Regions from separate parts of the Arthrobacter sp. BB-1 genome, predicted to be linked through region 1. Evidence: riboswitches for the same ligand, from Rfam matches in the RefSeq annotation. Region 1 holds a riboswitch; each other region holds the start of a gene.
What was found. A riboswitch is a leader RNA that binds a small molecule or an ion and turns the genes downstream of it on or off. The one in region 1 is predicted to bind S-adenosylmethionine.
Positions count from the first base shown of each region.

Region 2: it holds a riboswitch for S-adenosylmethionine, as region 1 does, so the genes downstream of both, FHJ30_RS07250 (bifunctional o-acetylhomoserine/o-acetylserine sulfhydrylase) here and FHJ30_RS12860 (aminotransferase class V-fold PLP-dependent enzyme) in region 1, are expected to answer to the same signal.
Region 3: it holds a riboswitch for S-adenosylmethionine, as region 1 does, so the genes downstream of both, FHJ30_RS18835 (DUF1737 domain-containing protein) here and FHJ30_RS12860 (aminotransferase class V-fold PLP-dependent enzyme) in region 1, are expected to answer to the same signal.

Region 1 is NZ_VDEV01000022.1:222,773-225,026, reverse strand. It holds gene FHJ30_RS12860 (aminotransferase class V-fold PLP-dependent enzyme) at 1-1,127, opposite strand, end outside; SAM riboswitch class IV at 1,163-1,276, opposite strand; gene hisN (histidinol-phosphatase) at 1,437-2,249, opposite strand.
Region 2 is NZ_VDEV01000012.1:238,113-240,366, forward strand. It holds gene FHJ30_RS07245 (VOC family protein) at 1-594, opposite strand, end outside; SAM riboswitch class IV at 759-874, shown strand; gene FHJ30_RS07250 (bifunctional o-acetylhomoserine/o-acetylserine sulfhydrylase) at 918-2,243, shown strand.
Region 3 is NZ_VDEV01000033.1:251,832-254,085, reverse strand. It holds gene FHJ30_RS18845 (O-succinylhomoserine sulfhydrylase) at 1-52, opposite strand, end outside; gene FHJ30_RS18840 (rhodanese-like domain-containing protein) at 53-463, opposite strand; gene FHJ30_RS18835 (DUF1737 domain-containing protein) at 460-738, opposite strand; SAM riboswitch class IV at 752-866, opposite strand; gene FHJ30_RS18830 (GNAT family N-acetyltransferase) at 1,048-1,674, opposite strand; gene FHJ30_RS18825 (hypothetical protein) at 1,948-2,205, opposite strand.

The sequences.
Region 1 (2,254 bases):
TCGTAGCCTTCCACGGAGAAGTTCACCACGCCGATCGTGTCAGTCTCCGGATCGGTGTCCTTGAAGATCTGGTGGACAGTCACGCCGTCGATCTCCTGCAGGCCTTCGACCAGGAAGGAACGGATGGCGGACTCGTGGGCGTGCCATCGGTCCGGATCCAGCTCCGCAATAACCTGGGTGGCGCGGGCAAGGGTGGCTGCGCCCAGCACGTTGGGTGACCCGCCCTCGTGGCGGGCCGGACCGGTGGCCCAGCTGACGCCGTCGAGCCTGGCCTCCTTGACGGCGCCGCCGCCGGCAAGGTGCGGGGTCCCGGCGTCCAGCCAGTCCGGACGGCCCACAAGGACCCCTGACCCAAAGGGCGCGTACAGCTTGTGCCCGGAGAAGGCGAGGTAGTCGACGTCGTCCGCGGTGATGTCGATGCGGCGGTGCGGCGCCAGCTGGGCCGCGTCCACCACGATCCTTGCGCCGTATTCGTGGGCGAGTGAGGCGAGGGCCCGGATGGGAAGGATCTCGCCGGTGACGTTGGACGCCCCGGTGACGGCGAGCAGGCTTACCCCGCCGTGCTGGAGCTCGGCACGCACGGCATCAATGGTTCCCGCGATGGTGTCGGCCGCCACGATGCTGCGGTGGGGGACGCCCTGCCACGGGAGCAGGTTGGCGTGGTGCTCAATGTCGAGGTACAGGACGTCGCCGTCGGCCCGGCCGCTTGTAGCGGGCAGGCAGCCGGCCAGCAGGTTGAGGGAATCGGTGGTGTTCCGGGTGAAGATCACGGAATCGTCCGGGCGGCCGCCCACGAAGTCCCGGACGATGGCGCGGGCGTTCTCGTACACCGAGGTGCTGATCTGGGAGGCGTAGCCGGCTCCGCGGTGCACGCTCGCGTAGAAGGGCAGGATTTCGTTGAGGTAGGCGGACACCACGGAGAGCGCCGGGGCCGACGCGCCGTAGTCGAGGTTCGCGTACCGCACGTGCCCGCCATGGATCAGGGGGGCCTGGATTTCGGCGCCGGTGACTGCCGCCAGGGGACGGCCGGCCGCCGCATGGCGCTGGTCGACGAGTGCTGCCGGTCCGGGCTGTGCCGCGGTTCCAGGCTGGATTGCGGCGCTGGGGGAGACGGTGGCAGTTGTCACAGAGACCTCACTTTGGAACAGGACTCCGCTGGGGGAATCCGCGCTTGCCGCATCCGTTCCGGACCGGCCTGGTCGTCACCCGGGGCACCCCACCGCGAATGGAGGGTTGCCGGCCAGCAAACCGGGGTTTAGCGCTGGCACTCGTGACCTGGTTAAGAGCGTAGGACATACCCCGTGCAGGCTAAAAGCCGGCTGGAATGTTAAGGGCTTTGTTACGCGCAGTTGAAAAGGACTGCTTTTACCGAAGATAACGACGGCGGGCACCTCCTTTTGGAGGTGCCCGGCGTTGATTCTTCGGAGAATGGAGTGTTAGAGGAGGTCGTCCAGGTCCGGGTTCAACCGGCGCAGCACTTCCGAGTGCAGGATGGAATTGGTGGCCAGGGCATTGCCGCCAAACGGCCCGTCTTCGCCTTCCAACGAGGTGAAACGACCGCCCGCTTCAACGACGATAGGCACCAGGGCGGCCATGTCATAGAGGTTGAGCTCGGGTTCGCAGGCGATGTCCACCGAACCCTCCGCCACCATGCAGTAGGACCAGAAGTCGCCGAAGGCCCGGGTCCGCCAGACATCCTCGGTGAGGCCCAGGAACTCGTTGAGGTTTCCACGTTCCTTCCAGCCGCCAAGGCTCGAATAGGACAGTGAGGCGTCGGACAGGCTGGAAACGTTGGACACCCGGAGCCGGGTGGCAGCTGCCAGGGAGCGTCCCATGTAGGCTCCCATGCCCTTCGCCGCCCACCAGCGCTTGCCCAGGGCCGGAGCGCTCACCACACCCACTACCGGTTCGCCTTCGTCCACCAACGCGATCAGGGTGGCCCACACGGGAACGCCGCGGACGAAGTTCTTGGTGCCGTCGATGGGATCGATGATCCACCGCCGCGAGCCGTGGCCGGTGCTGCCGAACTCCTCGCCAAGGACGGCATCGCGCGGACGGGAGCGGGAGAGCTGGCCGCGGATGGCTTCTTCGGCCGCCTTGTCCGCATCGGTGACGGGCGTCAGGTCCGGCTTGGTCTCAATGTGGAGGTCCAGTGCCTTGAAGCGGCTCATGGTCTGGTCATCCACTGAGTCGGCCAGGACATGGGCCAGGCGCAGGTCATCGTTGTAGCTCGAAGCGGGTTGGATCATGGTTC
Region 2 (2,254 bases), on a different contig from region 1:
GATCCCGGGGGTTCCGTGCGGCGCCACCCACTCCACAGCAACGTCCTCCAAGGGCTTCTCGACGGGTTCGCCCAGCCATTCCGTCACCCGGGCCGCGGAACCGGCAATGGTAAGGCAGCTCATCTTGACGTTGCTCTCGTAGGCGTTGGAGGGGTGCAGGGACGGGTCCCCTTCCCACTTGAGCATGTAGGGAACCTGGGGGTCGGCAATCAGGCCCAATATGCCGATCTGCTTCCAGACCAGCTCACGGCCGTCAGGGAACTTGCGGTTTCCGTTGACCGCGGAGCGTCCCAGCCGCTCTTCAAAGGGGGCGAGGTCGTCCACTTCGACGCACCAGCCCATCCAGCCGCCGCCCGCGGCAGACCGTGCACGCACAGCCTGCCCGAAGGGTGCCTTGTCAGAAGCGGGGTGGTCCAGGACCTCCACTACCTCGAGGTATTTGTGCCCCGCGAGCGGGATGATCATATTCCGGGTTCCGAACCGCGGGTGTACCCCGCCCTTCACTGCCTCAACGCCGAGGGCAGAGGAAATACGTTCGGTGGTGGCAGCCAGGCCATCGTGTTCACAGGCGTAAGAGACGTGATCCATGCGCATGCCAACATCTTGGCACTTTGTGATCGGCCTCTCAGCTAAGGGTACCCTTACTCGGAATTTCCATCGGCGGCACCTGATTTCAGCCGCTTCCGGCGCGGAAATCCGGGGACCATGTTCGTCATAATCCTGTCCGGCGCGGCGTGCGCGTTCCTACACTGGGTTCAGGTCATGAGTGCCAGCTCCAAGCCCCGGCTCGCTGGCCGGCAACCCTCCATCCGCGGTGGGGTGCCCCGGGTGAGGACCTGGCTGTCCGGCAACGGCCGGGTGGCAAGCGCGGCCCGCGGTGCTTCAAGCATGACGGGCCCATGTCAAAGGAGCCTTAGTTGTCCAACGGATGGTCTTTCGAAACCCGCCAGATCCATGCAGGACAGGAGCCGGACAGTGCCACCGGTGCCCGTGCCCTCCCTATCTACCAGACAACATCCTTTGTGTTCCCCAGCGCGGAGAGCGCCGCCAACCGCTTTGCGCTCGCCGAACTGGCCCCGATCTACACCCGCATCGGCAACCCCACCCAGGACGCCGTGGAACAACGGATCGCCAGCCTCGAAGGCGGCCTGGGAGCACTGCTGCTCAGCTCGGGACAGGCCGCGGAAACCTTCGCCGTCCTGAATATCGCCGAGGCGGGGGACCACATTGTTGCCAGCCCCAGCCTGTACGGGGGGACCTACAACCTGTTCGCCCACACCCTGAAGAAGTTCGGCATCTCCGTCACCTTCGTGGCGGACCCGGACAACCTGGACCAGTGGCGGGATGCGGTCCAGCCCAATACCAAGCTCTTCTTCGCCGAAGTGGTGTCCAACCCCCGCCAGGACGTCCTGGACATTGAGGGCGTGTCCGGCGTTGCCCACGCGGCCGGTGTGCCCCTCATCGTGGACAACACCCTGTCCACGCCCTACCTCATCCGGCCACTGGAATGGGGTGCAGACATCGTGGTGCACTCCGCCACCAAGTACCTGGGCGGCCACGGCTCCGCGATCGCCGGCGTGATTGTGGACTCAGGCAACTTCGATTTCGGCAAGGACCCGGCCAGGTTCCCAGGTTTCAATACCCCGGATCCCACCTACAACGGGCTGGTGTACGCCAGGGACCTCGGCAAGGACGGTGCCCTGGGCGCCAACCTGTCCTACATCCTCAAGGCCCGCGTCCAGTTGCTCCGGGACCTGGGCTCCGCCGTCTCCCCGTTCAATGCCTTCCTGATCGCACAGGGCCTTGAGACCTTGAGCCTGCGCGTGGAACGGCACGTTGCCAACGCCACGGAAGTGGCGCGCTGGCTGGAAGGAAGGGACGACGTCGAATCGGTCGCCTATGCCGGCCTGCCCTCCAGCCCCTGGTACGAGCGCGGGCGCAAGTACGGTCCCAAGGGGACCGGCGCGATCGTCTCGTTCAACCTCGCCGGGGGAGCCGAAGCCGGCAAGCGTTTCGTGGATGCACTGGAGCTGCACTCCCACGTGGCAAACATCGGCGACGTCCGCTCCCTTGTCATCCACCCGGCGTCGACCACCCACAGCCAGCTCTCCCCTGAACAGCAGGCGGTAGCCGGCGTCACCCCGGGCCTGGTGCGGCTGTCGGTGGGGATCGAGCACATCGACGACATCCTGGCGGACCTGGAAGCCGGTTTCCGGGCCGCCAAGGAGGCAATCGGAGCCTAGCCGGAGGCAGA
Region 3 (2,254 bases), on a different contig from region 1:
GGACGGCTTGGGTGTCGGGGCTCCAGCCGGCGGCGTCTTCGTTGAAGGTCACTTAGTTCTTTCCCAGGTTGGTTGGCAGGCCGCGGTTCTTCCAGCCGTTGACGGTGCGTTCTCCATAGCGGTCCGGCTCGCCTTCAAAGCCCTCCAGGACGTTGTAGGAGGTGAAACCGGCCTGCGTGGCAGCAATGGCGGCGGCGATGGAACGCTGGCCGGAACGGCACAGGAACACCAGTTCGGTCGACTTGTCCTCGGGCGCCTGCTGGCTAAGGTCGGTGATGAAATCGGGGTTGGGGATTCCGCCAGGGAAGGTCCACTGGATGAACAGCGGATCGTTCTCGGTGGCTTTGGTGTCCGGAATCCCAATGTGGGCCCATTCGCCCTCCGTGCGCACATCCACCAGGATGGCGCCCTGCTCCAGCTTTTCCCAGGCCTCGTGCGGGGTCAGGTCTCCGGCGTAGCTCATGCGTGGCCCTCGCCAGCGAACTCGAGTTCCTCGCCGTTGAGCCCAAGCTCGTCCACGGCGGTGGCCACTGCGGCGTCGGCGGAGGCAACGGCTGCCGGCAGGATCACAGCCTGCGCCACGATGGGTGTGGTGCCGTTGAACGTGACTGCGGGGCTTCCGTGGAGCACGTAGCCCTCGGCCAGGGCGGCTGAAATCCGCTCGCAGAAGGATCGGTCATCCGGCCCGGTGATAAGGCGGTAGGCCAGTTTTTCTTCGGGGGCAGGTGCGTCAGACATGACGGATCTCCTTCTCTCACGCTTGCAGCTCGAATGGGTCGATATGCCGAGTGTTCACCTGAGGCACCCCGCCGCGGAAGGAGGGTTGCCGACCGGCCAGTCAGGGCTTGGCGCCGGTACTCATTACTCCCCAAAAACGTAACACTTGCCGCCCGGTGCCGCACCGCCGTCGTCGTCATGTTGCGTAACTGAAGTACTCAGGGAGCCGCGGCGGCGCCAGGGTGCCGTCCGGCACCTTCTTTCAACGTACGACGACGGCCCCGCGGTGGGTGCCCCGAGCGGGGTTTCCATGCATCATCCCCACTTGGGTCAGCACCCAGGCCGAGCGGTACCGCCCGACGGGACCTGGGGGAGTGGCAGGATCAGTTGGTGGAGCAGGTGGTCCTGCCACTTCCCCGCTATTTTCAGGTACTCCGGCGCCACCCCGATCTCCTGGAACCCGGCCCGATGCAGGATTCGCCTCGATGCTGTGTTGTGGAGCAGGGTTGCTGCCTGGATACGGTGAAGGCCAAGCGCGGTGCGCGCATAGTTGGCTGCAAACAGGACGGCCGCCGTGCCGATCCCTTGTCCGGTGAGGCCGCCATCAACCCAGTAGCCTATGTTCGCACTGAGAAAGGGGCCGCGGACGATTCCAGTTAGGGTGACCGTGCCAACCACGCGACCACTCCTGCTGCGGGTACCCGCCCTGCCCGCACCGGCGTCGTCCTCCTTCACCAGGACCCAGGGGATCTCAGACCCCAGCATGTGCTGTCCGCGCTTGGTGCGGATGATTTCGGCCTGCTGCTCCGGCGTGAAGAAGGCGTCATCCCTTTCCGGCTCCCATGGCGCCAAGTGCCCGCGATTACGCTGGTATGCCGCCGCCAGGGCCGCGGCATCGCCGTCCTCAAGCAGTCGGATATGAAGGCCCTCGCGCAGGTAGCCGGTGCTGGTGATCACTAACCAGATGCCTTTCAGGAGGGCGCTGTGGTGCCGAAGGAGCGTTTTACTTTACTGAAATCTGAACGCTACAGGGGTGGACGCTGACTATCCCGCCTCCGGCGGCAGGTAGGGACCGCGGCAGGTAGGCAACGCGGCAGGCTGGCGGATAGGCGCCCGAGCGGATAGAGGGCGGGGGATAAACGGGAGGGTAAACAAACGGCGTGGACCGCCTGCCTGCCAGGCAGTGGTCCACGCCGGATTCGTTCTTACCCCAGCACCCTGGTGTGGTTCTTAGACGAGGCCGGGGTAGCTGGCCAGGATGTAGTCCGCAGCAGCGGGGCCTTTCATGCGGAGCCCGTTGTGGTCGGGTGCGATCCGGCGGCGGTTCATCGCGGCCCAGAAGGCGGCGTCCGGGCCGGGCTTTTGCTGGTTGATGAAGCACCAGCTGGTGTACAGGCCGTAAAGACGGTCACGGTCCAAGGTGGATTCCGCGGCCTGGTCGAGATAGGTGGCTTCCTGGAGAAAGAGGTCAAACTGGGAGTGCGCCACGACGGCGTCCCTTCGCTAAGTGCGGTGGTGCCGCCGTTCGGCTACAGCA